4 regions of the Uliginosibacterium sp. H1 genome follow, and region 2 is predicted to be linked to each of the others. Evidence: predicted binding sites of a transcription regulator. Region 2 holds the regulator's gene; each other region holds the start of a gene.
What was found. Region 2 encodes sigma-54, which starts transcription at its own class of promoters, with help from an activator protein. Its sites were predicted from a motif close to TGGCACGCTTNCTGCTNA; they were not measured.
Positions count from the first base shown of each region.

Region 1: a site for sigma-54 is predicted at 2,576-2,593, ahead of VVD47_RS18115 (circularly permuted type 2 ATP-grasp protein). Genes of this name have one in related genera too.
Region 3: a site for sigma-54 is predicted at 4,456-4,473, ahead of fliE (flagellar hook-basal body complex protein FliE). Genes of this name have one in related genera too.
Region 4: a site for sigma-54 is predicted at 1,819-1,836, ahead of VVD47_RS18465 (MSMEG_0572/Sll0783 family nitrogen starvation response protein). Genes of this name have one in related genera too.

Region 1 is NZ_JAYXHR010000003.1:307,132-314,747, forward strand. Features, by position in the region: gene cysS (cysteine--tRNA ligase) at 1-1,057, shown strand, start outside; gene VVD47_RS18105 (ParA family protein) at 1,241-1,861, shown strand; gene VVD47_RS18110 (GNAT family N-acetyltransferase) at 1,919-2,440, shown strand; gene VVD47_RS18115 (circularly permuted type 2 ATP-grasp protein) at 2,693-4,084, shown strand; gene VVD47_RS18120 (alpha-E domain-containing protein) at 4,086-5,030, shown strand; gene VVD47_RS18125 (transglutaminase family protein) at 5,070-5,861, shown strand; gene VVD47_RS18130 (proteasome-type protease) at 5,976-6,707, shown strand; gene VVD47_RS18135 (hypothetical protein) at 6,749-7,396, opposite strand.
Region 2 is NZ_JAYXHR010000002.1:1,330,081-1,337,696, forward strand. Features, by position in the region: gene VVD47_RS15640 (efflux RND transporter periplasmic adaptor subunit) at 1-512, opposite strand, end outside; gene recA (recombinase RecA) at 725-1,741, shown strand; gene recX (recombination regulator RecX) at 1,770-2,240, shown strand; gene lptB (LPS export ABC transporter ATP-binding protein) at 2,227-2,949, shown strand; gene VVD47_RS15660 (RNA polymerase factor sigma-54) at 2,968-4,485, shown strand; gene hpf (ribosome hibernation-promoting factor, HPF/YfiA family) at 4,498-4,821, shown strand; gene ptsN (PTS IIA-like nitrogen regulatory protein PtsN) at 5,028-5,513, shown strand; gene hprK (HPr(Ser) kinase/phosphatase) at 5,482-6,423, shown strand; gene VVD47_RS15680 (FHA domain-containing protein) at 6,535-7,473, opposite strand; gene ttcA (tRNA 2-thiocytidine(32) synthetase TtcA) at 7,470-7,616, opposite strand, start outside.
Region 3 is NZ_JAYXHR010000001.1:248,299-255,914, forward strand. Features, by position in the region: gene fliF (flagellar basal-body MS-ring/collar protein FliF) at 1-1,707, opposite strand, end outside; gene VVD47_RS01145 (sensor histidine kinase) at 1,905-3,059, shown strand; gene VVD47_RS01150 (sigma-54-dependent transcriptional regulator) at 3,056-4,426, shown strand; gene fliE (flagellar hook-basal body complex protein FliE) at 4,537-4,857, shown strand; gene VVD47_RS01160 (acetylornithine/succinyldiaminopimelate transaminase) at 5,031-6,239, shown strand; gene VVD47_RS01165 (PAS domain-containing hybrid sensor histidine kinase/response regulator) at 6,337-7,616, shown strand, end outside.
Region 4 is NZ_JAYXHR010000003.1:406,107-413,722, reverse strand. Features, by position in the region: gene VVD47_RS18475 (SDH family Clp fold serine proteinase) at 1-13, opposite strand, end outside; gene VVD47_RS18470 (aminotransferase-like domain-containing protein) at 137-1,528, opposite strand; gene VVD47_RS18465 (MSMEG_0572/Sll0783 family nitrogen starvation response protein) at 1,920-2,402, shown strand; gene VVD47_RS18460 (Nit6803 family nitrilase) at 2,404-3,525, shown strand; gene VVD47_RS18455 (MSMEG_0568 family radical SAM protein) at 3,488-4,561, shown strand; gene VVD47_RS18450 (MSMEG_0567/Sll0786 family nitrogen starvation N-acetyltransferase) at 4,572-5,198, shown strand; gene VVD47_RS18445 (sll0787 family AIR synthase-like protein) at 5,218-6,219, shown strand; gene VVD47_RS18440 (MSMEG_0565 family glycosyltransferase) at 6,209-7,429, shown strand.

The DNA of each region.
Region 1 (7,616 bases), on a different contig from region 2:
GCGCGCCACGGCGCACATCGACAACATGCTGGGCATCATCGGCGAGCTGGTGGAGAAGAAGCGCGCCTACCCGGCCGACAATGGCGACGTGTATTACGCGGTGCGCGAATTTCCCGGCTACGGCAAGCTTTCCGGCAAGTCCATCGACGACCTGCGCGCCGGTGAACGCGTGGCGGTCGACGGCCACAAGCGCGATCCGCTGGACTTCGTGCTGTGGAAGGCCGCCAAGCCGCAGGAGCCGCACTGGTGCTCGCACTACGGCAACGGCCGTCCCGGCTGGCATATCGAGTGCTCGGCGATGAGCCGCGCCGAGCTGGGCGACACCCTGGACATCCACGGCGGTGGCTGGGACCTGCAGTTCCCCCACCACGAGAACGAGATCGCCCAGAGCGAAGGCGCCAGCGGCAAACCCTTCGTGAATTACTGGATGCACGCGGCCTTCCTCAACATGGACAACGAGAAGATGTCCAAGTCGCTGGGCAACGTGTTTACCACCCGCGAGATCCTCAACAAGCTGGACCCGGTGCAGGGCGGCGAGGTGCTGCGCTACTTCCTGCTGCGCGGCCACTACCGCAGCGAGATCAACTACACCTGGGACACGCTGCAGGACGCCCGCGCCTCGCTGCTGGCCTTCTACAACACGCTGCGCGAAGTGCCGCCGGCCGCCGCCGGTCCGGATGGCGTCATCGACTGGAGCCTGCCGCAGGCCAGGGCCTTCCGCGACGCGATGGACGACGATTTCCACACCGCCCAGGCCTTCGCCGTGCTGCACGAGCTGCGCGGCGAGGTGAACCGCACGCGATCGCCGGAACTCGCCGGCCTGCTGCGCGCGCTGGGCGGCACCGTCGGCCTGTTGCAGCAGGATGCCACCCGCTTCGTGCAGGGCGGCGCCGCGCAGGGGGACGATGCGGCCGAGATCGACGCGCTGATCGCCGCGCGCAACGACGCCAAGAAGAACCGCAATTTCGCCGAGGCCGACCGCATCCGCGACGAGATCAAGGCGCGCGGCATCGTGCTGGAAGACAGTCCGCAGGGCACGACCTGGCGACGTGCCTGAAGCCTGACGATCCGGCGTGCGGTGCGTGCGCTGGAGCAAGCCGGAATGCCGTAGCGCCCGGCCACGCTTCATTTCGCCAGGCTGCGGCCGCTAACTCCGGGACACTGCATCGCGGTGTTCCGACCCTGCGCAGGGTGGTGGATCAGGTGTACTTGTCGCTGTCATCTTCGGGAGAACGTGGGCATGCAAGTGATTCTGGTGGCGAACCCCAAGGGGGGCGTGGGCAAGAGCACCCTGGCAACCAACCTCGCCGGCATGCTGGCGCATCGCGGGGAGGATGTCCGCGTCATGCTGGGCGACACCGACCGCCAGCAATCCACCCGGTATTGGCTGGCGCGCCGTCCCAAGGCCCTGCCCACCATCTCCAGCTGGGACATCGAGGCCGGCCAGCCGGCCAAGCCGCCGAAGGGCACGACCCACGCCGTCCTGGATACGCCGGCCGCCCTGCATGGCGGGGCGTTGAAGGATCTGCTGAAGCGCGCCGATCGTCTGGTGGTGCCGCTGCAGCCATCGATGTTCGACATCCTGGCGACCCGCGACTTCCTGAACGAGCTTGCCGAGTTCAAGGCCTCGCACGGGCTGCCGATCGGGCTGGTCGGCATGCGCCTGGATCCGCGCACCCGTTCGGCCGAGCAGTTCCTGCGCTTCGTGCAGACCACCGGCCTGCCGCTGGTCTCCGCATTGCGCGACACGCAGAACTATGTCCACCTGGCGGCCTACGGCATGACGGTCTTCGACGTCGGCACCGTCCGTGTCGAGAAGGATCGCGAGCAATGGCAGGCCATCGATCACTGGGTGCCCTAGCCCGCATGACGCATCAGCTGTTCTCCTGACTGACTTCCGGACCGCCACGCCCCCTTCATGCAGTTCGTCCCCTGTTCGCTGGACACCCACGGTGCGGCCATCCTGGCCATCTTCAACGAAGCCATCGTCACCTCCACCGCGCTCTACGACTACCAGCCACGGCCGCCCGAAAGCATGGTCGGCTGGTTCAAGGCCAAGGAAGCCGGGCACTTTCCGGTCATTGGCGCTGTCGATGAATCAGGAGCCTTGCTGGGTTTCGCCAGCTACGGGAGTTTCCGCGCCTGGCCGGCCTACAAGTATTCGGTCGAGCACTCCGTGTATGTGCACCACGCGCATCGCGGAAAGGGCATTGGCCGGGCCTTGTTGCAGGAACTGATCAAGGCGGCTGTCATGCAGCAGTATCACGTGATGGTCGGCGGCATCGACATGGAGAACCGCGGCAGCATCGCCTTGCATGAGTCGCTGGGTTTCACGCATGCGGGCACCATCCGGCAGGCGGGTTTCAAGTTCGGCAGGTGGCTGGACCTCGGCTTCTACCAGTTGTTGCTGGAGACACCGGCCCGGCCGGTAGACGGCTGAACGACAGCACCGACGCCCGCCAGTACCAGCGGCCATGCACCGTTCTGGTCGGTCTTGCCATCGGTGGCTCCCTGCGATGGTGCGGTAACACGGTGGTTCCGCAAGTCCTGCACCGGAAACGGCAGGTGGATTGCTTGGCACAGTTCTCGCTGTTACAAAGCCAGATGTGCAGCGCAGCATGAGGAGGAGTCCTTGAGCCCCACGGCAAACCGCAAGGAGGCGTCCGCCTCCTATTCGAAGTTCTACGACGAGATGCACCTGCCGGATGGCAGCGTCCGTCCGTACTACGCCGGCTACCAGAAATGGCTCGACGGCGTATCTGCCGAGCGTATGGCCCGCAAGCGCCAGGAAGCGGATGCGCTGTTCCACCGCTTCGGCATCACCTTTGCCGTCTATGGCGAGGAGGAGGGGGCCGAGCGCCTGATCCCCTTCGACGTGATCCCCCGCATCATTCCCGCGGACGAGTGGCAGAAGCTCGCCGCCGGCCTGCGTCAGCGCATCAAGGCGCTCAACGCCTTCATCGCCGATATCTACCACGACCAGGAAATCATCAAGGCCGGCAAGATCCCGCCCGAGCAGGTGCTGTCCAATGCGCAGTACCGGCCGGAGATGCAGGGGGTCGATGTACCCAATGGCATTTACGCGGCCATCGCCGGGGTGGACATCGTGCGCGCCGGCGCCGGCGAGTTCTACGTGCTGGAAGACAACCTGCGGGTGCCTTCCGGCGTCAGCTACATGATCGAGGACCGCCGCATGATGATGCGGTTGTTCCCGGAGCTCTTCAATCGCCACCGCGTCGCACCGGTGGAGCACTACCCGGACCTGCTGCTCGACACGCTGCGCAGCGTCGCGCCCAAGGGCGTGCCGGACCCGAACGTCGTGGTGCTGACCCCGGGCAGCTACAACAGCGCCTACTTCGAGCACGCCTTCCTCGCGCAGCAGATGGGCGTGGAGCTGGTGGAAGGGCAGGACCTCTTCGTGCGCGACGGCCAGGTCTTCATGCGTACCACCCAGGGCCCGCAGCGCGTGGATGTCATCTACCGCCGCATCGACGACGACTTCCTCGACCCGCTCGCCTTCCGTCCGGACTCCATGCTCGGCGTGCCCGGCCTGCTCAACGCCTACCGCGAAGGCGGCGTGACGCTGGCCAACGCCATCGGCACCGGCGTGGCGGACGACAAGTCCATCTATCCCTACGTGCCGGACATGGTGCGCTTCTACCTGGGCGAGGAGCCGCTGCTCAACAACGTGCCCACCTACATGCTGCGCAAACCGGACGACCTGGCCTACGTGCTGGAACACCTGCCGGAACTGGTGGTCAAGGAAGTACACGGTGCCGGCGGCTACGGCATGCTGGTCGGCCCGGCCTCCACCAAGGCGGAGATCGAGGCCTTCCGCGAACGCATCATCGCCTCGCCGGAAAAGTACATCGCCCAGCCGACGCTGGCGCTGTCTACCTGCCCGACCTTCGTCGATGCGGGCATCGCGCCGCGCCACATCGACCTGCGGCCCTTCGTGCTGTCCGGCAACGAGGTGCGCTTCGTGCCCGGCGGGCTCACCCGCGTGGCGCTGAAGGATGGTTCGCTGGTGGTGAATTCCTCGCAGGGCGGGGGTACCAAGGACACCTGGGTTCTGGAGGCCTGACATGCTGAGCCGCACCGCCGACCACCTGTACTGGATGTCCCGCTACGTCGAACGCGCCGAGAACCTCGCGCGTCTGCTCGACGTGAACAACCGCATGTCGCTGATGCCGCAGAGCGAGCGCGAAGTCGAGCGCATGTGGATCGCCACGCTCGACTCCATCGGCCTGCTGGACGCCTATCACCAGCGCCACGAAGAAGTCACGCCCAACGACGTGCTGCGCTTCATGACGCTGGACCGCGACAATCCCGGCAGCATCTTCAGCTGCCTACGCAGCGCGCGCGAGAATGCGCATGCCGTGCGCGGCACCCTGACCAGCGAGCTGTGGGAGATCACCAACGCCACCTGGCTGAAGCTGCGCAGCTACTCGCTGGACCAGATGGACGTGGATGGCGCCGAGCAGTTCTTCGAATGGGTGAAGATGCGCTCGCACCAGTCGCGCGGTTGCACCTTCGGTACCATGATGCGCGACGACTCCACCAGCTTCCTGCGCCTCGGTACCTTCGTGGAGCGTGCCGACAACACCGCGCGCCTGCTTGATGTGAAGTACCGCTTCATCAGCGAGGCGCCGCGCCGCGACGAGGCCGGCGAGTACTACCAGTGGAGCGCGCTGCTGCACTGCGTGTCGGCCTTCGAGATCTACCGCCGCGTCTATCGCGACCAGATCACCCCCACCCGTGTGGCCGAGCTGCTGGTGCTGCGGCAGGACATGCCGCGCTCGCTGGCCTACTGCATGGACGAAGCCTACGGCTGGCTGCAACGCGTGGCCAACCAGCGCTCGCGCGAGACCGAAAGACGCGTCGGCGAGCTGGCCTCCCAATTGCGCTTCGGCCGCGTCGAGGACGTCTTCAAGGGCGGCCTGCACAGTTTCCTGACGACCTTCATCACCCGCGTCAACGATCTGGGCAACCGGATCGCCAGCGACTTCCTCGTTCCGATCACGAGTTGAAACGAGTACCGAACGACGACTGCCAGAAGGAGAGTAACGATGCTCTACCAGATCCGTCACGAAACCCGCTGCCGCTTCGACAGCCCCGCCAGCTACAGCATCCACAAGCTTCGCGTGACGCCGCGTGAGGACGCCGGGCAGCGTCTCAAGCGCAGCCAGATCATCGCGCCGGCGCGCTGTAGCAAGAGCCACGATGTGTGGGGCAACACCGCCCACCTGATGACGCTGACCGCGCCGCATGACGAGATCGACGTCATCTCCCTGTCCACGCTGGAGACGGTGGACGCCGGCCCGCAGCTCGCGGCGCATGGCGGCCTGGCGCCATTGGCCTTCCTGGCAGAGACGCCGCTGACCGCGCCGGACGAAGCCCTGCGCGAGTTCGCCATGCAACACCTGGGGGGCGGGAGCAGCAACCGCCTCGGCGCCGTGCGTGAATTCCTGTCCGCCGTGACCGAGCGTGTGCCGTTGGCCGCAGTGCCCTGCGAGGGGGCCCGTCCGGCCTTCTCGCGCGGCAACGGCGCGGCCTGCGACCAGACCCATGTCTTCCTGGCGGCCTGTCGTACCGCCAGCATCCCGGCGCGTTTCGTCAGTGGCTACCTGCTGTCGGAACTGGACCACGCCACCGGCCATGCCTGGGCGGACGTGTGGCTGGGCGTCGACTACGGATGGATCAGTTTCGACGTCAGCAACGCGCGCCTGGCCGACGGCAATCTCGTCCGCCTCGCTGTCGGGCGTGACCGGCTGGAAGCCTGCTCGCTGCGCGGCTCGCACCAGGGCGGCGGCGTGGAGGCTGTCGAAGAGCGCATCAGCGTGACGCGGGTACGCAACTAGACCGCAGCGTTACGGACTAAGCTTCCATGCAGGATGACGGGGCGCCGCAGCAGGTGCCCCGTGTTTTTGTAGACGCCCGTTGCGCGATGGGCGCTTCGACGAGAGAGGCCAAGGATGACCTACTGCGTGGGCATGAACCTGGATGCGGGGCTGGTGTTCCTGTCGGACTCCCGCACCAACGCGGGTGTCGACAACATCAACACCTTCCGCAAGATGAACGTGTTCGAGCGGCCGGGCGAGCGGGTCATGCTGTTGATGACTTCCGGCAACCTCGCCATCACCCAGACGGTGGTGTCGCTGCTCAAGGAGCAGATGGCCTCGCACGATGCGAATCTCAGCCTGTGGAACGTGCCCAACATGTTCGAGGCCGCGCGAGTGGTGGGCGATGCGATGCGCGAGGTGTACCGCCGCGACGCGGAGGCCCTGCAGCACTTCGGTGTCGACTTCTCCGCCAACGTCGTGCTGGGCGGGCAGATATTCGGCGAGCCGCCACGCCTGTTCCAGGTCTATTCCGCGGGCAACTTCATCGAGTCCACCGAGGAGACGCCGTACTTCCAGATCGGCGAGACGAAGTACGGCAAGCCCATCATCGACCGGGTGTTGCGTCGTGAAACGCCGCTGCCCGTGGCGGCCAAGTGCGCGCTGATCTCGATGGATTCGACGATCCGTTCCAACCTCTCGGTCGGCCTGCCGCTGGACCTGGTGGTGGTGCGCACCAACGAATGCAAGGTGTCGATCCACCAGAAGATCGTGGCCGAGGACCCTTACTTCCGCATGATCCGCAACCACTGGGGCGAGGCCTTGCGCGAGGCCTTCGTCCACCTGCCGGAGCCGGACTGGCAGTAACGCCAGCACTTGCCCCGCAAGTGCTGGCGTGACGAGCGGCCTCAGCCGAGCACCAGCACGCCGACGAGGATCAGCACGCCGCTGAGCATCATGTAGGTCGGCGCGCGGTTCACCGGCTTGCGGGGCTTGGCGGCGCGAACCCGCGCCTGCTTTTCCATCTGTTCCTTCAGCGAACGCTGGCGCTTGCCCTTGGGCGTCGGTGCTTCGTCCGGCACGACCTCGGTCGGCGGGGCGGTGGTCACCGAGGCCGGCACGGATCTCACGAAGGAGGTGACCGGTTCCGGCGCGGGCGCGGCGGCGGCCAGCTCGGCGCTGTTGTAGGCCGCGGCGTAGAAGGACAGCGCGTGGTCGAGCTGGGTCGGCGTGTACATGTCCGCCTTGTCCGGATCGAAGCCCGAGTCGGACAGTGCGCGCGGTGCCGGCGGGGCGGCGACCGGCGTGGAGGGCGGTGCGCTGACTGCTTCCGGCTCGCGCTCGATGCGCACATGCAGGCCGATGGTCAGCAGTTCCTTCACATAGGATTTCGTTTCATCGGCCGGCAGGTTGCGCTTCAGGTACAGCGTGCGGCCCGAGAAGAGCTGGTCGACCTGCGTCGGGGCCAGCCCGAGGCGCGAAGATGCGCGCGTGCGGACGAGTGCCGGCCGCCGTCCGGGCAGGATATCGCCCCGGAATACGATTCTGTAAAGCACGGTCATGGTGGTCTTTGTTGTTGTAGTGGTCTGCGCAAGGCTCCGATCGCGTTGCCTGACGATCCCCCCTTCGCCTTGCGCGAACAGAGTCTGCCACCACCCATGACGACTCTGCGAGTCACGCTGATCAGCGGATGCAATCTGTCACATTGTGTTGCCGCCGGTCCCCGGAAGCCGACCGCACGCCGCTGGAAGTGTTTGTGGAAAGCCTTGCTGGCAG
Region 2 (7,616 bases):
GCGGAATCCACCTTGTTGCGGGCGGTATCCAGCGCGGAGGAGGACACGAAGTTCTGGGCCGACAGGTCTTGGGCACGCTTGAGATCGCGCTCGGCGATGTCGAGCTGGGCGCGGGCGCCGACGACCGCGGCTTCCGCGCGCTTCACCGCGGCGGCATCCTCGCGGTCGTCCAGCGAGAACAGGACCTGGCCGCGACGGACTTCCTGCCCCTCGCTGAACTGGACCTGGGCGACCGTACCGGTCTTCTGCGCCCGCACATCCACCTCGTCCAGCGACAGCACGTTGCCCTGTGCACTCAGTACCAGTGGCAGGTTGCGCAGGGTGGTCTGCGTGGTGGTGACCATTTGCGGCTTGTTGCGATTGCCCCCGCTGGCGCCTTGCCCGGAGGCCGGGCTGGCGGCCGCGCTCTTCCCGGGAGCGTCCTTGGTGCCGGCGGAATCGTCTTGCTGGTTACTGCAGGCTGCCGTCAGTAAAGCTGTCAGCAGGAGGGGGGCGAAGCGCTTCTTGAGCATGGTGTTTTCGTTCTGCCAGCCTTGGCAAGGCTGCTTTGAATGGAAGGCTGTGGCACTACAACTTATTGATGTTGCGGCAATGCCGGGTGGCGAAGCAACGAATTGTGAGGCGTGGAAAGCGTAAAAACAGGAAAAGTTCCACAGCCTCCGGAAGGCGGCCTTGAATGCAAGAGCTATGCCATAATTTGCCGCGATCAACCCGAGGAAAAAACATGGACGACAACAAGGCGAAGGCGCTCCAGGCTGCGCTCTCCCAGATCGAGAAGCAGTTCGGCAAGGGCTCCATCATGCGCATGGGCGACGGCAAGCTGGAGGAGGAGATCCAGTCCGTGTCCACCGGCTCGCTGGGACTGGACATCGCCCTGGGCATCGGCGGCCTGCCGCGTGGCCGTGTCGTCGAGATCTACGGCCCGGAATCCTCCGGCAAGACGACCCTGACCCTGCAGGTCATTGCCGAGATGCAGAAGATCGGCGGCACCGCTGCCTTCATCGACGCCGAGCATGCGCTGGACGTGGGCTACGCCGCCAAGCTGGGCGTGAACGTCGCCGACCTCCTGATCTCGCAGCCGGACACCGGCGAGCAGGCGCTGGAAATCGCCGACATGCTGGTGCGCTCCGGTGGCGTGGACATCCTGGTCATCGACTCGGTGGCGGCACTGACGCCGAAGGCCGAAATCGAAGGCGAGATGGGTGACCAGTTGCCCGGTCTGCAGGCCCGCCTGATGTCGCAGGCGCTGCGCAAGCTCACCGGCAACATCAAGCGCACCAACACCCTGGTCATCTTCATCAACCAGATCCGCATGAAGATCGGCGTGATGTTCGGCAACCCGGAAACCACCACCGGCGGCAACGCGCTGAAGTTCTACGCCTCCGTACGCCTGGACATCCGTCGTACCGGCACGATCAAGAAGAACGAAGAAGTCATCGGCTCCGAAACCAAGGTGAAGGTCGTCAAGAACAAGGTGGCACCGCCGTTCAGGGAAGCCCACTTCGACATCCTGTATGGCGAAGGCATTTCGCGTGAAGGCGAAGTCGTCGATATGGGCGTCGAGCACAAGTTCGTCGACAAGAGCGGTGCCTGGTATGCCTACAACGGCGAGAAGATCGGCCAGGGCAAGGACAACGCGCGTGAGTTCCTGCGCGCCAATCCGCAGATCTCCCGCGAGATCGAGAACAAGATCCGCGAAGCGGTGGGCGTCGTTGCGCTGCCTGCCGCCGAGCAGGCCTGATCGACGGATCGTTGGCGGATGCCTCGCGATGAGCAGTTCTCCGGCGACGGCCCTGCGCAACCGGGCCTTGCGCCTGCTGGCCCGGCGCGAGCATTCGCGCGCCGAGCTGGCGGCCAAGCTGCGCGGCGAGGCGGAGCCTGAAATGCTGTCGGCATTGCTCGACCGTCTCGCCGAGACCGGACTGCAGTCCGATGCGCGCTACGCCGAGAGCTTCGTGCGCAGTCGCGCCGAGCGACATGGCGTGGGGCGCCTGCGCAATGAACTCGCACGGCGCGGCGTGGCCGAAGCGCTGATCGACGATGCACTCACCACCCTGGCCGATGAAGGCGGTGGCGACGAACTGGCCCGCCTGCGCGCGGTGTGGCAGAAGAAATTCGGCGACAAGCCGCAGGACGCCCGCGAGTGGGCCCGTCAGGCGCGCTTCCTCCAGTCGCGGGGCTTCACCAGCGAACTGATCCGCAAAGTACTGAAAGAGCCGTTCAACGATGAGTCTGCTTAGGGTTACCCAGCTCTCCAAGCGCTACAAGAAACGCACGGTGGTCCGTGACGTTTCCTTCGAGGTCGGCAGCGGCGAGGTCGTCGGCCTGCTCGGCCCCAATGGCGCGGGCAAGACGACCTGCTTCTACATGATCGTCGGGCTGGTGCGCGCGGACGGCGGTGCGATCCACCTGGACGGCACCGATCTGACCCACACGCCGATTCATCGCCGCGCGCAGATGGGCCTGTCCTACCTGCCGCAGGAGAACTCGGTTTTCCGCAAGCTGACGGTCGCCGAGAACATCATGGCCGTGCTGGAGCTGCAGAAGCTGGGCAAGGCTGAAGTGCGGGCCCGGCTGGACGAGCTGCTCAACGAGCTGAACATCGGCCATCTGCGCGACGCGACCGCCCAGTCGCTGTCCGGTGGCGAGCGTCGCCGCGTGGAGATCGCGCGTGCGCTGGCGACCAGCCCGCGGCTTATCCTGCTCGACGAACCCTTCGCCGGCGTGGACCCGATCGCGGTGATCGACATCCAGAAGATCATCGCCTACCTGAAGTCGCGCGGCATCGGGGTGCTGATCACCGACCACAACGTGCGTGAGACGCTGGGTATCTGCGATCACGCCTGCATCATCAACTCCGGCGAGGTGCTCGCTGGCGGCCGTCCTGACGAAATCGTGCAAAACGCACAGGTGCGTCAGGTGTATCTGGGCGAACATTTCCGCCTGTAGAAGTTTTCCGTCTCATTCATGAAGCCCTCGCTCCAGCTCAAGATATCCCAGCACCTCGCGCTGACCCCGCAGCTGCAGCAGTCCATCCGCTTGCTGCAGCTGTCGACGCTTGAGCTCAACACCGAAATCGAGCGCATCCTGCTGGAGAACCCCATGCTGGAGCGCGAGGACGGTGAGGAGGGCGGCGCCGAAGCGGTGGCCAGCGTCGAGCAGGCCGAAGCCACGCGCCACGAGGAGCGCGAGGAGCGCGACTTCGCGGAGATCCGCGAATCCAGCGGCAACGGCGAGGACGCGGACTTCGAGCCGGCGGTGTCGGTCGATCCGCCTGAGACCATCGATGCGGCCTACGAGGCGGCCTCCGACGACGATCTCGGCGAAGCCGCGGAGTGGCGTTCCGAAGCGGGCAGCCGCAATGGCGGTGACGACGACGAGTCCGACTTCCAGGAATTCCAGGCTGCCGCCACGTCGTTGCGTGACCACCTCGATGCCCAGGTGGCCTTGATGGCCCTGTCCGACCGGGACCGCGCGCTGGTGCGTTTCCTCATCGAGGCGCTGGATGACGATGGCTTTCTCGACACCCCGCTGGAAGAACTGCTCGAACTGATTCCGCCCGAGCTGGAAGTGGAAGTCGATGACCTGCAGATCGCGCTGCGCTATGTGCAGCACTTCGACCCCGTCGGCGTCGGCGCACGCAGCCTGCAGGAGTGCCTGACCCTGCAGCTGCGCAATTGCCCGGAATGCAGTGCCCGCAGCCTGGCGCTGCAGATCGTCGATGGCCAGCTCGAACTGCTGGCCGCGCGCGACTTCGTCAAGCTCAAGCGCCGCCTGGGCTGCAACGACGACGGCCTGCGCGCCGCGCAAGACATGATTTCCCGGCTGAACCCCCGCCCGGGCGCCCAGTTCACCCACGTGGAGCCGCGCTACATCGTGCCGGACGTCATCGTCCGCAAGACGCGCGGCCGCTGGGGGGCGAGCCTCAACCCGGAGGCGATGCCGAAACTGAGGATCCACCGCGTCTACGCCGACATCCTTCAGCAGAACCGTGGTTCCGCCAGCGCCCTGTCGGGCCAGCTACAGGAAGCCCGCTGGTTAATCAAGAACGTACAACAACGCTTTGACACGATCCTCAGAGTGTCGCAGGCTATCGTCGAACGACAACACCAGTTCTTCGACCACGGCGAAGTGGCCATGCGGCCGCTGACCCTGAGGGAGATTGCCGACGAACTGGAGCTGCACGAATCCACGGTGTCGCGCGTGACCACGCAGAAGTACATGGCCAGCCCGCGCGGCGTGTTCGAACTGAAGTATTTCTTCGGCTCTCACGTGTCCACCGACACGGGCGGTGCCTGCTCTGCCACGGCGATTCGTGCGCTGATCCGCCAGATGGTTGCAGGTGAAGACGGGAGAAAACCCCTGTCCGACGCCACGATTGCCGAGATGTTGGGCCAGCAGGGTATCGTGGTGGCGCGACGGACGATTGCGAAATACCGCGAGTCGCTCAATATCCCGCCGGTCAGTCAGCGCAAGTCGATCTGAGAGGAGTGCCCTATGAATCTCAACATCACCGGCCATCATCTTGAGGTGACCCCCGCCATCCGTGAGTTCGTCACCAGCAAGCTGGAACGCGTGATTCGCCATTTCGACCACGTGACCGCCACCCACGTGATCCTCTCCGTCGAGAAGCTCAAGCAGAAGGCCGAAGTGACCCTGCATGTCCGCGGCAAGGACATCCACGTCGAAGCGACCGAGGAAGACCTCTACGCCGCCATCGACGCCATGACGGACAAGCTCGACCGCCAGGTCGTCAAGCACAAGGAAAAGTCCTTCGACCACGGGCGCGACGCCATCAAGCACCAAGCCGCCCAGCCCTGACCGCCCGGCCGGCCGGGTTGTCGGGCATAATTCCCGCTTGCCTGCACCTCGGCCGGTTATCCTGCTCCAAGGTTCTGCTGTCCCATCCCGCTGCACCACGCCCGACAGGAAAGCTCGACAGTTTCGACAGTCCCAGACAGTCCATTTACGCCGAGTAGCGACCGTCTCGTCACCACTGGTGACAGCGCGGTCAGAGCCTCCCCCGGATGAACCTCATTTCCCACATCCTGCCACTGCAAAACGTGCTGCTCGACCTGGAGGCCGACAGCAAGAAGCGCGTTTTTGAACGGGCAGGACTGATCTTCGAGAACCAGAACAGCCTGTCGCGCAGCGCGATCATCGATTCGCTGACCCAGCGCGAGAAGCTCGGCTCCACCGGCCTGGGCCAGGGCATCGCCATTCCGCACGGCCGCATCAAGGGTTTGAAGGAAGCGCTGGGCGCTTTCTTCCGCCTGGCCAGCCCGATCCAGTTCGATGCGCCGGATGGCCGCGCGGTGAACCTCATCTTCGTGATGCTGGTGCCGGAGCAGGCCAACGAATCCCATCTGCGCCTGCTGTCCGAACTGGCCCAGATGTTCTCCGACCGCGCTTTCCGCGACGATCTTCTGGCGGCCGACAGCGCCGACACCATGCATAGCCTCTTTGTCGAATGGGATCCGCATGCGGCGAACGAGCGTCGCTCAACTCTTTGAGGCCAACCGTGCTGCGTTGCGCCTGCGCCACGTCGCCGGCCGGCTCGACACGCACCTCACCATCCATGACAACCGGGTATGGCCGGCTGACCTCGTCGGTCACCTGAACCTCATCCATCCGCAGCGCCTGCAGGTGATGGGCGAGGCGGAGTTCGTCTGGGCGCGCCGTCAGGCGCGCGACAAGCTGGAGCACCACCTGCTCGGCATCCTCGCCGCGGCGCCGCCGGGCATCATCGTGGCCGACGACTGCGAGGTGCCGGACATCATCCGGCGCAACTGCGAGGATGTCGGTGTGCCCTTGCTGGCCTCACCCATGGAGTCCGCACGCGTCATCGACGTGATGCGCAGCTACCTTGCGCGACGGCTCGCCGAGCGTGTCTCGCTGCACGGCGTCTTCATGGACGTGCTGGGCGTGGGCGTGCTGATCACCGGCGATTCCGGTGCCGGCAAATCCGAGCTTGCCCTGGAGCTGATCTCGCGCGGGCACGGTCTGGTGGCCGACGACGTGGTGGAGATCTCGCGGGTGGCGTCCGGCGTGCTGGAAGGTCGCTGCCCGGAGATGCTGAAGGATTTCCTGGAAGTCCGCGGCCTCGGCATCCTGAACATCCGCACCATCTTCGGCGAGACGGCCTGTCGCCGGAAGATGAAGCTCAAGCTGGTGGTTCACCTGCAACGTCGCTCCGCCGCCGACGAACCGCTGCGCCTGCCGCTGGACGACGAGATGCAGGACGTGCTCGGCGTTCCCGTACGCCGCACCGTGCTGCCGGTGGCGGCGGGCCGCAACCTCGCGGTGCTGCTGGAGGCGGCGGTGCGCAACACCATCCTGCAGTTGCGGGGCATCGACTCCACGCAGGAGTTCGTGGCCCGGCAGCGCAGTGTGCTGGACCAGGAAGACCCTTTCGAGCACTGAAAACACGGGACAGTGCTTCGCGGGTGTTCACGCCAGACAGCACGCGAAGGACAACAAAAAGGCCACGCATTGCGTGGCCTTTTTTCTTCCCTTGCGGAGGGGTGACCGGTCTCAGCGCTGGCCGATATCGAACATCATGCTGTCGACGTCGACCTCGTTGGGCGAATAACCCAGGCCCACGCGGCCGCGAGGTGGCAGGTCGCATTCACCACGGCGCAGCACGATCTCCACGCCGCTGTCGTCCACCAGGTAGGTGCCGTTGGTGCTGTTGTCGATCAGCACGTAGCGGCCCGAGCGCCATTCGATGCGTGCATGGTGACGCGAGGCGCGGCGATCGCCGATGACGACATCATTGCCCTCCTCGCGCCCGGCCAGCAGCACCGGCTGCAGTTCGCTGACCACGAAACTGTGGTTCAGGTAGCGCAGCATGAGGCGCGAGCGCGGCGCCGAGGGTTCGGCGGGCTTGGTGGGCGCCTCGACACGCGGTGCGGCCGCGGGCAGGGAGCGCAGCGTGGCTTCGCGCAAGGCGGCCGTGCCGGTCTTCAACTCGAAGATCGGCAGGTCGTAGCCGTTGGAGGACACCGACAGCTGGGTCTGCGTGTCGATCTGGCCGCGCACCGATTCCGGCAGGTGCATCGAGGCTTCACCGGACAACAGGATCTGGCCGGGCGAGGCCACCGAGGCGAGATTGTTGACGATCTCGACGGCCTCGTTGCTGGGGTTGCTGGTCTCGCCTTCGTTCGGGCCGCAGTGGACGCCGATGCGTACCGACAGCGACACACCGGACACCGGTGGCAATTGCGCCACGCGATCGCGGATGTCGCTGGCAGCCAGTACCGCTGCGTCACAGCGCGGGAAGACGGCAACCAGCCGGCGGCCCTCGCTCTTCAGCGTCTGGCCCTGATGGGCTTCGATGGAACGCTCGGCGCGCGACAGGCAACGTTCGCGGGCGCGCGCTGCTTCGGTTTCGCCAAGCTTGCTGACCAGGGTGCTGTCACCCGTGACCTCGGCTACCACCACGCAGGTCTCGGATACGGGGCTACTTATCATTGTTCGGGTGACTCCAGCTTGGTCCAGGGGTCGGCGCGGGTGTTCCAGACGATGGGCGCGACGACCGGTTCGGTATTGCCGGTATCGAGTTCGGGGGGGTCGAAAACCAGGTCACCGCCGGCGCTGTCTGCAAGGGGCGACAG
Region 3 (7,616 bases), on a different contig from region 2:
GGCGCCTCCGTTCAGCCATGTCTTGATCAGTTGCGCCACGATGCGCGGGTCCTTCGCCGCGATGTCGCGGGCGCGGGCCACCTTCTTCTCGAAGCTCATCTTGGCGAGTTCCGCCTCCAGCACTTCCGGCGGGATGTCCTCTTCGCCGGCTTCCTTGCCTTCGCCCTCGGCGGCCGCGGCAGCCTCGGCAGCGGCGGCTGCCGCTGCGGCTTCGCGTTCCGCCTCGGCTTCCTCTTCCTCCTTCGTCGGCACCGGCATCACGGTGCGCAGCAGCGGGCGCAACACGCCGAAGGCCACGAAGGCGATCACGCCGAGCAGCACCAGCCAGCGTGCGGCTTCCTTGGCCAGTGCCAGGATTTCCGGGTCCTTCCACCAGGCGACGGTGATGATCTCCGGCCCCGGTGCATCGGTGAACGGCGCGTTGGCGACGTTCAGCGTATCGCCACGCTGTTCGCTGAATCCCACGGCCTCGCGCACCAGCGCGGTGATCTTCTGCAGCTCGGCCTCGGGCAGCGGCGTCATCTGCACGTCGCCGCGCGGATTGCGTTCCGATTTGTGGTTGACCACGACAGCGACGGAAAGTCGCTTGATGCTGCCGAGCGAACGGCGGATGTGCTGGATGGTCTTGTCCAGCTCGTAGTTGGTGGTGGCGCTCTTGTTCGTCGTGAGCGGCACCGGCGCGCTGGCGCCACCCGGCGGCACTTGCGGTGTGGTGATGGGGGCGGTGGCCGGCACCGGCGGCTGGTTGGACAGCGCGCCCGGCACGCCGGCGGCCGGCGGCTGGTTGGTCTGGTTGTCCACCGTCTGCTGCGAGCGGATCGCCGTGTTGGGCGGCGGGTTGGGCTTGTAGAGCTCCGAGGTCTGCTCGGTGGCGTCGAAGTCCACGTCGGCAGCCACCTGCACGCGGAAATTCGGCTCGCCCAGCAGCGGCATCAGGATGTTCTGCACGCGCTTGATATAGGCCGCTTCCACTTCCTCGACGTATTGCAGCTGGGTGGGGTCCAGGGCGGCCAGGCGGGCGTCGCGTTTCTGGGTCAGCAGGTTGCCGCGCTGGTCGATGACGCTGACCGCTTCCGCCGCCAGCTTCGGGACGCTGGACGAAACCAGGTGCACGATGCCGGCGACCTGCGCCGGTTCCAGGTTGCGGCCGGGGTGCAGGTTGACGACGACCGACGCGGTGGGCTTTTCTTCGTCGCGCAGGAAAGCCGTCTGCTTCGGGATGGCGAGGTGGACCCGCGCGCCACCCACCGCGGCCAGCGACTGGATGGTGCGTGCCAGCTCGCCTTCCAGGCCGCGCTGGTAATTGATCTGCTCATGGAACTGGGAGATGCCGAGCTTCTGTCCCTCCATCAGCTCGAAGCCGACCAGCCCGCCCTTGGGCAGGCCTTGCGAGGCCAGCAGCAGGCGCAGCTCGTTGGCGCGATCCGACGGGACCAGGATGGTGGCGCCGTTGGCCTCGACCCGGTAGGGAATGTTCTGCGCCTGCAGTGACGTGACGATGGCGCCGCCGTCCTTCTCGGCCAGATTGGAGAACAGCACCGAGTACTGCGGCTGGCGGCTCCATAGCCAGACGCCCACCAGCAGGGCGACGGCGAGTGCGAGCGCAACCGCGCCGGCCATCTTCTGGCGCGGCGTCAGTTTGTTGAAATTGTCCGCAATCGTCTGGAAAGGCGAGGGCGGTGGTGCAGCCAGTACGTCTTCGGCCATGTCGGCACTCCATCTAGACGCATCCCATACGGTGGGTGCGCCATTTCGGATGGGCGCATTCTGCGCGGCACCCGGCAAGCCGGACCGGTCAATAAGCGGCATTTTTTGCCGGTTTATCGCAAGGCCCTGTACCAGACTGGATGGATACAGTGCGAGCCAACGTGGGCTGCCCACGCTCTGCTCGCTGGCCGATGCTGATGAACGAACCGCTTGTGAAGGACGACACCGCCACACCGATGGATGCCGCCAGCCTGGCGCAGGCTTTCCAGGCTTTCGCACGGGCGTCCGACGAGCTGACCAACGCCTACAGCGGGCTGCAGGACCAGGTGGCGAGCCTGACCGACCGCCTGCGCCTGCTGCTGGCGACGCTGCCGGCGGGTGTGCTCATCGTCGACCGCGACGGCACCGTGGAGCAGATCAACAAGGCGGCGCGCGCGATGCTCGGCGAAGAGGTGGCCGGCCGCACCTGGGCGGAGGTGGCGCAGGTCTGCCTGGCGCCCACCGACATGCCGGGCGAATGGAGCTGGCAGCCGCTGCAGGGCGAGTGCGCCGTGGAGCGCGTCTCGATTTCGCAGAGCGAGGTGGAGCAGAGCGGTGGCCGCCTGATCCTGCTGCACGACTCCACCGAGGCATACCGCATGCGCCAGCAGGTGGCGCGTACCGAACGGCTGGCCTCGATGGGCGAGATGGTGGCCGGACTGGCTCACCAGCTGCGCACGCCGCTGGCGGCGGCGCTGCTCTACACCGGGCATCTGGCCAGCATGGACCTGCCGCCGGCAAACCGCGCCGACGTGGCGCAGCGCTCGCTGGAGCGCCTGCGTCACCTGGAGAGACTCATCACCGACATGCTGATGTTCGCGCGCGGCGAAGCGCTGGGGCGTGAGGCATTCGGCATCTGCGAGCTGGTCGGCGAACTGGCGCACACCATCGAACCCGTGGCCAGCCGCCAGAGCGCGCAGTTCACCACCGATTGCCTGGCGGGCAGCGAAACCCTGTTCGGCAACCGCAAGGAACTGGCGGGCGCCTTGCTCAACCTCCTGGAGAACGCGCTGAACGCGGTTGGCAGCAAGGCCCCTGACGGCGCCGTGATGCTGACCGCCAGCGTCAGCGAGGGGCAGGCGCGTTTTATCGTCAGGGACAACGGCCGCGGCATCCCGCCGGCCCTGCAGGCACGCCTGTTCGAACCCTTCTTCACGACGCGCGCCGAAGGCACCGGGCTGGGCCTGGCGATTGCCCGCGGCGTGGCCCGCGCGCATGGCGGCGACATCGCACTGCAGTCCGAGCCGGGCGTCGGCACCGAATTCACCTTCAGCATTCCCCTCGCACCCGCGACGAACGGAGCGAACGCATGATCGAAACCCTGAACATCCTGGTCGTGGACGATGACGCTGGCCTGCGTGATGCCATCGAGCTGATCCTGTCCTCCGCCGGCCATCGCGTCACGCTGGCCGCCAGCGGACCGGAAGCGCTGGAAAAGCTGGGCGGACGTGCCTTCAACCTGGTGGTGACCGACCTGCGCATGGACCCCATGGACGGTCTGGAGCTGCTCGGCCAGATCCGCGCCCGCCAGCCGCAGTTGCCGGTGCTGCTGATGACGGCGTTCGGCGACGTCGACAAGGCGGTCGCCGCCATGCGCGGTGGTGCCTGCGATTTCCTGATGAAGCCCTTCGAGCCCCCGGTGTTGCTGGAGGCGGTGCGTCGCTATGCCAGCGTTGCGCCGGGCCAGGAAGACATGGTGGCGGAGGACCCGCGCACCAGACAGACCCTGCAGATGGCCGCCCGCGTCGCGGAAACCGACGCCACCGTGCTGCTGACCGGCGAGTCCGGCACCGGCAAGGAAGTCTTCGCGCAGTACATCCACCAGCATTCGCGCCGCAAGAGCGGCCCCTTCGTGGCCATCAACTGCGCGGCGATCCCCGAGAACCTGCTGGAAGCCACGCTGTTCGGATACGAGAAAGGCAGCTTCACCGGCGCCCAGACGGCGCAGGCCGGCAAGTTCGAGCAGGCCCAGGGCGGCACCATCCTGCTCGACGAAATTTCCGAGATGCCGCTGGGCCTGCAGGCCAAGATGCTGCGTGTGCTGCAGGAGCGCGAGGTCGAGCGGGTGGGCGGCAAGAAGCCGGTGAGCCTGGATATCCGCGTGCTGGCCACCAGCAACCGCGACATGCAGCGCGAGGTTCATGCCGGACGTTTCCGCGAGGACTTGTTCTACCGGCTGAACGTCTTCCCGCTGGCGATTCCCAGCCTGCGCGAACGTCCGGGCGACGTGCTGCCGCTGGCCCGGCATTTCATCGCCCGGCACGGCGAGCGGATCGGCAAAACGGCAAAAATTGCCGGCGATGCGGCGGCAGTTCTTGCCGGTTGGCACTGGCCCGGCAATGTGCGGGAACTTGAGAACACCGTCCAGCGTGCCTTGATCCTGGCCGCCGGCGACACGATCAGCGACGACGACGTGCGGCTGTGCCTGCCGCCTCCAGGTATGGCAACCGCGCCGGCGCCCTTGCCGGACGCGGCTTTCGCAGTACCCGCCATACCCGTGCAACCCGTTTCAAATCAACGCCCTGCCAACATGAAGGACCTGGAGCGCGACCACATCCTGGAAGTGCTGAAGTCGGTCGGCGGCTCCCGCAAGCGTGCAGTGGAGCAGCTCGGCATCTCGGAACGGACCTTGCGTTACAAGTTGCAGCAGTACCGTGAAGAAGGCTATACAGATATCTGAGCCACGTCGGCGTCGTCGTTGCACCTTCGTGGCACATAATCTGCTTAGAAGTAGTTGATACGTCACCGAGACGTCACCCAGACGTCACCGAGTCAATCAGGCTGGAATAAATGGACACCAAGGGCATCGATCAGGTTATCGGACAACTCCGCGCTACCGCAGACGCTGCGGCCAGCAAGAGTGCGTCTGCCGCCGATGCCACCGGTGGCGCCAGCTTTGCCTCCGCCCTGCAGAACGCGCTGCAGGAAGTCAGCCAGGCCCAGGCCAGCGCGCAGGAAATGTCGCGCGAGTTTTCCGCCGGCAACCCCGACGTCAACCTGCAGGACGTGATGGTCAACCTGCAGAAAGCCAACCTCTCGTTCCAGCAGATGGTCCAGGTGCGCAACCGATTGGTCACCGCGTACCAGGACATCATGAACATGCAGGTGTGACCTGTAGGCGCCGAAAGGCGTAACACGGCCCCCCGCAAATTCCTGCAAAATCCCGGTACGCGGACTTCGATACGACGATCACTGATCGTCGTTTTCGTTTTTGCGCGACGGGTGATGTGCGGCGGCCCGTCGGATCAAGCCTCCCGCCGCACTGCATCCTGAAAGGAATAACCGTGAGTCACCCCGTCCAACGTGCTGATTTCGATCGCTACATGGTTCCCGTCTTCTCTCCGCTCGAAATGATCTTCGTGCGAGGCGAAGGCTCGCGCCTGTGGGATCAGGCCGGGCGTGACTACATCGACTTCGGCGCCGGCATCGCCGTCACCGCGCTGGGCCACGGCCACCCGGCTCTGCTGGCAGCCCTCCACGAGCAGGCCGCCAAGCTGTGGCACGTGTCGAACTACTACACCAACGAGCCGGTGCTGAAGCTGGCGCGCATGATCTGCGAATCCACGTTTGCGGAGCGGGTGTTCTTCAGCAATTCCGGTGCCGAGGCCAACGAAGGTGCGATCAAGCTGGCGCGCAAGCGGGCGATCGACCGCCACGGTCCCGAGAAGATCGAGATCGTGGCCTTCAATGGTTCCTTCCATGGCCGTACCTTCATGACCATGGCAGTCGGCGGGCAGCCCAAGTATTCGTCGGGCATGGGGCCGCTGCCGGAGGGGATCATCCACGTTGACTACAACGACATCGAGGCCGTGCGCCGCGTCATCGGACCGAGGACCTGTGCCGTGGTCATCGAGCCGGTGGTGGGCGAAAGCGGTGTCGTGCCGGCTACGCCCGAGTTCCTGCGCACCTTGCGCGAACTCTGCACGCAGCACGACGCGATGCTGGTGTTCGACGAGATCCAGTCCGGCAACGGCCGTACCGGCAATCTGTTCGCCTACATGGGGTACGGCGTGACGCCGGACATCCTGACCACCGCCAAGGGCATTGCCGGTGGCTTCCCGATGGGCGTCATGATGACCACCGAGGCGATCGCCTCTGCCTTCCATGTCGGCTCTCACGGCAGTACCTTTGGCGGCAATCCGCTGGCCGCTGCGGTCGCCTGCGCGGCGTTCGACCTGATCCGCTCCGATGCGGTGCTGGCCGGCGTGCGCAGCAAGGCCGAGCGTGCGGCGTCGCGCCTGCGTGACATGGCCACCAGTACCGGCTGTTTCGGCGAAGTGCGCCATGCCGGCCTGTGGTTCGGCTTGCAACTGGTGCCGGAAATGGCCGGCCGCGCCAAGGATTTCGTGACCGTCGGCGCCGAGGAAGGGCTGCTGGTGTTGCAGGGCGGGCCGGACGTCGTGCGACTGGCGACCTCGCTCGTCATCAGCGATGCCGAGCTGGACGAAGGCCTGAACCGGCTTGAGCGCGTCTGCAAGCGCCTGAAAGCCTGAGCGCGTTGCGAAAGTTTGCCGGGTCGGCTCAAGCTGGCCGTCCCGGCGCTCGTTAAGCAATGGTGGTTTCCCTTCCCATTTTCCGTCCCCGCCATCCATGAATCTGCCGGAGAACCCCGCTCAGGACGACTTTCCCAGACTGGTCGCGCAGGCCCAGCAGTTGGCGAAGCGGGCGGGCATGGGCAGCGTGCTGGTCGAGACGCCTGCGTCGGCGAACGAACTCGCCGGCCGGCTCATGCACATGCTGGACCAGCAATTGCGCGAGAAGGAGCGGCTGACGCTCGCGCTGGACAGCGTGCACGACGGCTTGTGGGACTGGGACAGCGAACGCGGGCAGAACTACCTGAGCCCGGCCTGGAAGGAAGTGCTGGGTTTCGCCGCCAGCGAGCTGGGCGACGATCAGGCGCAATGGGAAGCTATGATGCATCCGGACGATCTGCCGGAAGCGCGTCGCCGCCTGATTTCCCACCTGAAGGGTGAGACGGGCGACTTCCAGGCGGAGTACCGCTTGCGCACCAAGGAGGGTACCTGGTGCTGGATCGCGACCCACGGGCGTGTCGTCGCCCGCAATGCCGAGGGCCGCGCCACGCGCGTGGTGGGCGTGCATCGCAACATCAACGATCGCAAGGGCTGGGAGTTCGCGCTGCTGCGCGCCAAGGAGGCGGCTGAGTCTGCAAGCCGCGCCAAGGGTGACTTCCTGGCCAACATGAGCCACGAGATCCGCACGCCGATGAACGGGATCATCGGCATGACGGAGCTGGCGCTTGATACGCAGCTCGATTCCGAGCAACGCGGCTACCTGACGACGGTGAAGTCCTCGGCCGAATCGCTGCTGTCCATCATCAACGACATCCTCGATTTCTCGAAGATCGAGGCGGGCAAGCTGGAGCTGGAGAACATCGAGTTCTCGCTGCCTGCGGTCATCTCCGACACCTTCAAGGCGCTGGCGCTCCGCGGCCACCAGAAGGGGCTGGAGATGGTCTTCGGCATCGCGCCGGGCACGCCGCATGTGCTGCGCGGAGATCCTAACCGCCTGCGCCAGGTGCTGATGAACCTGCTGGGCAACGCGATCAAGTTTACGGAGAAGGGCGAGATCGAAGTCGTGGTCCGCCTGGTCAGCCGCGAAGCCGCCCAGGCGCGCCTGCAGTTCGAGGTGCGCGACACCGGCATCGGCATCGCCCGCGACAAGCAGGACGAGATATTCGGCGCCTTCTCGCAGGCGGACACGTCCACGACGCGTCGCTACGGCGGCACCGGCCTCGGCCTGGCTATCTGCCGCGAGCTCGTGGAGCTGATGCATGGCCGCATCTGGGTGGCCAGCGAAGCGGGGCAGGGCAGCACCTTCCACTTCACGACCGAGGTCGAGGTGGTGCGCGA
Region 4 (7,616 bases), on a different contig from region 2:
CAGTTGTCGCCATTAATAGCTCCTTGGATTGAGGAACAGTTACGTCGCAGCACTTCCACCTATTCCTTCTGCAAAAGAGCATCAGCCGCAGTTGCTCCCAGGGCAATATGCCCCTTCGGGCCAAACGATGAATCCGTCACATGACCGTCGCATGCGGATGCCGCGGATGATCCAGCGTATCCGCAATCAACCTCAACGCCGCATCACACTCCAGCCGCGTCCCCGGTCCGCCGAGGCAGACGCGCACGGCGGCTGGCGGATCGCCATCCGTCGAGAACGCCGCGGCCGCGACGACGCCGATGCCTTGCGTGCGTAGCCAGGACGCGAATTCGACGACGCTCCAGGAATCCCCCACGGGTAGCCACAGGTGGAAGCCTTCGGGCTGGGCTTCGTAGCCGCGGCCGGCGAGGTGGCGGGCGGCGAGGGACTGGCGGGCGATGGATTCGTCGCGCACGGCGTCGAGCATGGCGTCGGCGCTGCCGTCGCGCACGGCTTGGGTGACGATGGCATTGGTGATGGGGGATGCCATGACGGTGGTGGCGCGCAGCGCACCGGCCAGGCGTTGCGCGAGGCGCGCGTTGGGGGCGCTCACGTACGCGGCGCGCAGGCCGGCGCCGAAGCATTTGGAGAAGCCGCTGATGTAGTAGGTGAGTTCCGGCGCGAGTTGCGCCAGCGGCTTGCCGATCTGGCGCGGCAGCATGACGTAGGCGTCGTCTTCGATGATCGGCACGCTGTAGCGCAGGGCGACGTCGGCCAGGGCTTCGCGCCGCGCGCGGGAGATGGTGAGCGTGGTGGGGTTGAGCAGCGTGGGGTTGCAGTAGAGGGCCTTGGGCTGCAGGTGCTTGCAGGCGTCCTCGAAGGCGCCGGCGCTGGGGCCGTCGTCGTCCAGCGGCAGCGCGTGCAGCTTCACGCCCAGCTGCGCGGCGATGGCCTTGATGCCGGGATAGGTCAGCGACTCCACGCAGATCAGCTCGCCCGGCCGCGCGAGTTGCGACACCAGGGCGGTGAGCACGCTGTGGATGCCGGGGCAGATGAGCAGGCGGTCAGCGCTGGCGTCCGGCAGGTAGCGGCGCAACCACTCGGCAGCGACCTCGCGCTCGTCCGGCGTGCCGCCGAAATCCTGGTAGCGCAGCAACTCGTAGTAGTCGCCACTGTTGAGCGCCACCGCCGCACTCTCGTGCAGGCGCGCCAGCAGCGCGGTGTCCTGCGGTTCCGGCGGCAGGTTCATGGTCATCTCTGCACCACTGCCGCCACGCAGCGGCAGTGAAGGCGCGCTGCCGCGCACGAAGCTGCCCATGCCGGCACGCGCGTCGATCAGGCCGCGTTTACGCGCCTCGGCATAGGCGCGCGCCACCGTCGTGTAGTTGAGGCCGAGCTCGGCGGACAGCTCGCGCAGCGTGGGCAGGCGATCACGGGCCACAAGGCGGCCGGTGCGCACGTCCTCGGCGATCAGGTCGGCGATCAGGAGATAAGCCGGCTTGTTGCTGTCGGCGAGCTGTTTGAGCCAGTGCTGGAGGTTGCGGGGCATGGTGGATCAAGCCTGTCGGTCGGATCGATTGATCGCATCAAATCACGGATTTGATCGCATATCAAGTCGATCCGCGCGCCGTTCCGGTGCGTTTTCTGGCTACGCCGATGCACTCATCCGGTGTGCATGCACCGTCTTCCACACCATCGCAGTGCATTGATTTGGTGGACAAACACGTAATGCCGGCGCGGCTTCTGACGTGGATCAGTCGGCACGAAAAAATTTTTATCGCGCGCGACCCCGCTCAGACGTTTTGATTGCAACTTGATCGCATCACATCTCCGACTTGATGGCATGCCTGCTGCTAAAGGGAAAGCGTGCCGGCTGGGCTGCAGAAAGCCTGGCGGCGCGATACCGCAGTGCCCACCTCACACGCAGACGGAGAACAGAGATGCCCAAGGTCACCAAACCCGCCAACGTCAAAGGCGACTTCCTGGTCGATTACGAAGAGAAGGTCTTCGAGGATGTGAAGGCCGATCCCGGCGAGAAAGCGCTGGTCACCTTCCACACCGTGGCCTTCGAAGGCTCCATCGGTTTCGTAAACCTGCTGCAGGCCACCCGCCTGCAACGCAAGGGCTTCGAGACCTCCGTGCTGCTGTACGGCCCCGGCGTCACGCTGGGCGTGCAGCGCGGCTTCCCGACGCTGGGTGACGAAGCCTTTCCCGGCCACCAGAACTTCAACAAGCAGATCACCAAGTTCATGGAGGAAGGCGGCAAGGTGTATGCGTGCCGCTTCGCGCTGCAGGCGTTGTACGGCCACGGCGAAGGCGCGCTGATCGAAGGCATCCGCCCGATCAACCCGCTGGACGTGCTGGACATCATCCTGCTCCACCGCAAGGACAACGCCTTCATCCTCGACACCTGGACGCTCTGAGATGTCGGCCCCCACGACGCCCTTCATCAAGCCGGCGGCGCGGGTGGTCCGCGCCGCGGCGGTGCAGATCGCCCCGGTGCTGGACAGCGCCACCGGCACGCTGGACAAGGTGTGCGACGCGATCGACCGCGCCGCCGCGCAGGGTGCGCAACTGGTGGTCTTCCCCGAGACCTTCGTGCCCTACTACCCCTACTTCTCCTTCGTGAAGCCGGCGGTGGCGATGGGCGCGGACCACATGCGTCTGTACGAGCTGGCGGTCACCGTGCCCGGCCCGGTGACACAGGCGGTGGCCGAGCGTGCCCGCGCGCGCGGCGTCGTGGTGGTGCTGGGGGTGAACGAGCGCGACCACGGCAGCCTGTACAACACGCAGCTGGTGTTCGACGCCGACGGCGCGCTGGTGCTGAAGCGCCGCAAGATCACCCCGACCTACCACGAGCGCATGGTGTGGGGCCAGGGTGACGCCAGCGGGTTGAAGGCGGTGGGCACCGCTGTCGGCAAGCTGGGCGCGCTGGCCTGCTGGGAGCACTACAACCCGCTGGCCCGCTACGCGCTGATGACCCAGCACGAGGAGATCCACTGCAGCCAGTTTCCCGGCTCGATGGTGGGCCAGGTGTTCGCCGACCAGATCGAGGTGACGATACGCCACCACGCACTGGAGTCCGGCTGCTTCGTGGTGAACGCCACCGGCTGGCTGACGGATGAGCAGATCACCGCCATCACGCCGGACACCGGCCTGCAACGCGCGCTGCGCGGCGGCTGCAACACCGCCATCGTGTCGCCGGAAGGCAACCATCTGGCCCCGCCGCTGCGCGAGGGCGAAGGCATGGTCATCGCCGACCTGGACATGAGCCTCATCACCAAGCGCAAACGCATGATGGATTCGGTGGGCCACTACGCGCGCCCCGAACTCCTCAGCCTGCTGATCAACGACCGCCCCGCCACGCCCATCGCATCCATGCACGCAACGAACGCGATGGAAGCCACTACGCAGGAGTCCCGCCATGACACCGACGCCCACCCTGGACATCACGGAAGCCAGCTCCCCGAACGGTCTGCTGACCAATCCCCTGCCAGCGCAGCAACTCATGACGGAGCTGCAGTCGTACGGGCTGCGGCTGCTTGAACCGGACGCCGGCGCCGCCAGCCGGCGTGGTGGCGCGGGGCCGTCCGACCACAAGGCTGTGACGGTCGACGGGCACACCATCATGGTGCCGGTGCACACCGGCAGCGCGCGCCACTCACCCTTCGTGGCCGGCGCGCCGGACGCGTCGGGGCGCAGCACCATCACCCGCAACGCGATTCCGATCGCCAGCGTGGCCTTTCCGAAGCAGCCGCGCTTCTACGCGCTGCAGACCTTCGACGGCATTCCGTACTCGCACATCGCCACGCTGCACAGCCGCGACGTGCTGGCCACCACGGTGCTGCAGCACTGCATCCGCTACGACCACCGCGACAGCGCCTGCCAGTTCTGTGCCATCGGCCAGTCGCTGGCTGGCAAGCGCACCATCCCGCACAAGACGCCGGAGCAGCTCGCCGAGGTGGCGCGCGCTGCCGTGCTGCTGGACGGCGTGAGGCACATGGTGCTCACCACCGGCACGCCGCCAACGTCGGACCGTGGCGCGAAGATTTTGTGCGACAGCGCCTTCGCCATCCGCGCAGCGGTGGACCTGCCGATCCAGGGCCAGTGCGAACCGCCCAACGACGACCAGTGGTTCGCGCGCATGAAAGCCAGCGGCATCGACACCCTGGGCATGCACCTGGAGGCGGTGACGCCCGAAGTGCGCGCCCGCATCATGCCCGGCAAGGCCACCGTGTCGCTGGCGCGCTACATGAAGGCCTTCGAGGCGGCAGTGGCGGTGTTCGGCCGCGGCCAGGTGAACACCTACATCCTCGCCGGCCTGGGCGACACGCGCGAAGCCATCCTCGCCATGTGCGAGAAGCTGGTCGCCATCGGCGTCTATCCCTTCGTGGTGCCCTTCGTACCCATCAGCGGCACGCCGCTGCAGGACCACCCTGCCCCCACGCCAGAGTTCATGCGCAGCGTGCTGGAACCGCTGGGCGCGATGGTCACCGGCGGCGGCCTGCGCGCGGCCGACATCAAGGCCGGTTGCGGCAAGTGCGGCGCCTGCTCGTCGCAATCCACCTACGAAGCCGCGTGAGGAGATAGCCATGCTCTGCGAAGCCATCGAGAAGTTGTACGTCGCCGACGCCCTGCTGCCAGACGACGAACATCCGCCCGCCGCCTTCATGCCGTCCGCCTTCATGCCGACCGAATTCCGCATCAAGTGGGTGACCCAGGACTGGGAGGCGCGCGAGGCACACAAGCTGCGCCGCGCGGTGTTCTGCATGGAGCAAGGCATCTTCGTCGGCGACGACCGCGATGCCATCGATGATCGTGCACAGCTGCTGGTGGCACTCACCTGCGTCGCCGGCATGCCGGACCAGGTGGTCGGCACCGTGCGCATCCACGACGAATCGACGGCGGCGCAACCAGACCTCTGGTACGGCTCGCGCCTCGCCGTGCATGCGGCCTTCCGCAAGCATGGCCGGCTGGGTGCCACGCTGATCCGCCTGGCAGTCACCAGCGCGCATGCGCTGGGCTGCCGCACTTTCCTCGCTCACGTGCAGAGCCAGAACGCACCGCTGTTCCGCCGCCTGCACTGGGATACGCTGGCCGAGGAAACGCTGCTCGGGCGGCCGCACACGCTGATGCAGGCGGACCTCGCGCACTACCCGCCCTGCTTCGACCCGAAGAGCGGCTTCGTTACGCAGTCGTCCACGCGCGTGGCGGCCTGAACGGTTGATCTGCACAACCATGAACACGCTCAGCGAACTCGTCAGCCAGTTGCGCGACAGCCGCGGCTTCCAGCACAAGCGCGACATCGGCGACATCGCCGCCGCGCTGGCGGCGTCGCTCCCCGGCGGCCTGCAGGACACCGCGCAGGCGGTGGCACTGGGCGATGACTGCGCCGCGATTCCCGATGGCGCGGGCGGCTATCTGCTGTTCGCCATCGAGGGCATGACCGAGGACTTCGTCGCGAAGATGCCCTGGTTCGCCGGCTACAGCGGCGTGATGGTGAACATCAGCGACATCGCCGCGATGGGTGGCCGCCCGCTGGCGGTGGTCAATGCGTTGTGGAGCGACGGCATGGACCCGGCCGCCGAAGTCATCCGCGGCATGGCCGCTGCGTCCACTGCTTACGGCGTGCCCATCGTCGGTGGCCACAGCAACAACCGCAGCGCACGCGGCCAGCTCGCCGTCGCCGTCCTCGGTCGCGCGCAGAAGCTGCTGTCCAGCTTCAACGCGCAGCACGGCGACGTGCTGATGATGGCGGTAGACCTGCGCGGCCGCTTCGAGGAACCCTACCCGTGGTGGAACGCCTCCAGCCACGCACCGGCAAAGCGCCTGCGCGACGACCTCGCCCTGCTGCCGCAACTCGCCGAGTCCGGCCTGTGCGACGCCGCCAAGGACATCAGCATGGCCGGTTGTGTCGGTACTGCGATGATGTTGCTGGAGTGCTCGCAGGTCGGCGCATGCATCGACCTCGACGCACTGCCCATCCCCGACGGCGTGCCGCTAACGCGCTGGCTCACGGCGTTTCCGAGCTTCGGCTTCGTACTGAGCGTGCGGTCGGAGAAGGTGGATGCGGTGCGTGAATTGTTCGCAGCACGCGACATCGCCTGCGCCGCCATTGGCGAGGTGCTGTCAGGCTCGCGTGTGGTGCTGACGCAGGGCGACGAGGAGTGCCTGCTGTGGGATTTCGCGCTGGATTCCTTCATCGGCGAGCGCAGGCCGGAGGTGCGTGATGCAGCCTGAGACACCCTCGCTGCGCATCGCCCTCCTCACCCACTCCATCAACCCACGCGGCGGTGTGGTGCATACGCTGGAACTCGGCCAGGCGCTGCACGAGGCCGGCCACCAGGTCACATTGCTGGCGCCCGCAAGGCCCGGCGAGCGCTTCTTCCGTGACACGCCCTGCGAGGTGTCGCTAGTGCCGATCGGCGCGACGCCGGCCTCGGTGGTGGACATGGTCGCGCAGCGCATAGCCGCCTACGTCGCGCACCTGACGGCACTGCTGGCCCACCGCGAGTTGGAGCATTTCGACATCCTGCACGCACAGGACAGCATCAGCGGCAACGCACTGGCGGTGCTGAAGCAGCAAGGCGTGATTCCGCACTTCGTACGCACAGTGCATCACCTGGACGATTTCGCTGACCCGCAGCTCGCGCAATGGCAGCGCATCGCCTGGCAGGAGGCCGACAGGGTGCTGTGCGTCAGCCGCCTGTGGTGCGAGGCGATGGCGCGCGACCACGGTGTGCAGCCACAACAGGTCGGCAATGGTGTGGATGCGGTGCGCTTCAGCGTAGAGGCAAAGCCCGGCGACGCTGAAGTACGCCAACGCCTCGGCCTGCGGGACGGCGACGCCGTGGTGCTGTCAGTCGGCGGCGTCGAGGCTCGCAAGAACAGCCTGCGGCTGCTGCAGGCCTTCATGCAGTTGCGTGCACGTGTGCCGACTGCTCGTCTCGTGATCGCCGGGGGCGCCAGCCTGCTGGACCACGACGACTATCAACACGCCTTCCGCGAGGCACTCGCCACCAGCGCACTGCCACCGGATGCCGTGCTGCTCACCGGTCCGCTGGCGGACGCCGACATGCCCGCCGTGTTCCGCAGCGCCAGCGTGCTGGCCATGCCGTCCCTGCGCGAAGGCTTCGGCCTGGTCGTGCTGGAAGCACTGGCCAGCGGCGTGCCGGTGGTGGTCTCGCGCATCGCACCGTTCACCGAACACCTGGACGACAGCCTGGGCCAGTGGGCCGATCCGCAGTCGGTGGACAGCATTGCGCAGGCCCTGCAGGCCGCGCTGGGTGCGCCTCGCGGCAAAGCGCTGCGCATGCGTGCGGCCGGCCTGCTGGATCGCTACGCGTGGTCGCGCAGCGCGCAGCGGCACGTGGAGATCTATCGCGGGCATCTCGAACGTGCCGCGACGATGAACGGCGAGGCGCGTGTTCCCCAGGAGGTTCAGGCATGAGGCTGTTGTCTTCGCTCCGATGCGCTCCCTCACTCCCGCTCGCCCCACCCCTCCGACGAGTTCGTAGACCGCCCTTCGACAAGCTCAGGGCACGAGGCTTCGATCACGCACGGCCGTTGGCTGCGGTCCCTGAGCCTGTCGAAGGGGTCGAAGCCAACTTGCCGAAGGGTACGAAGCCAGCGCACCG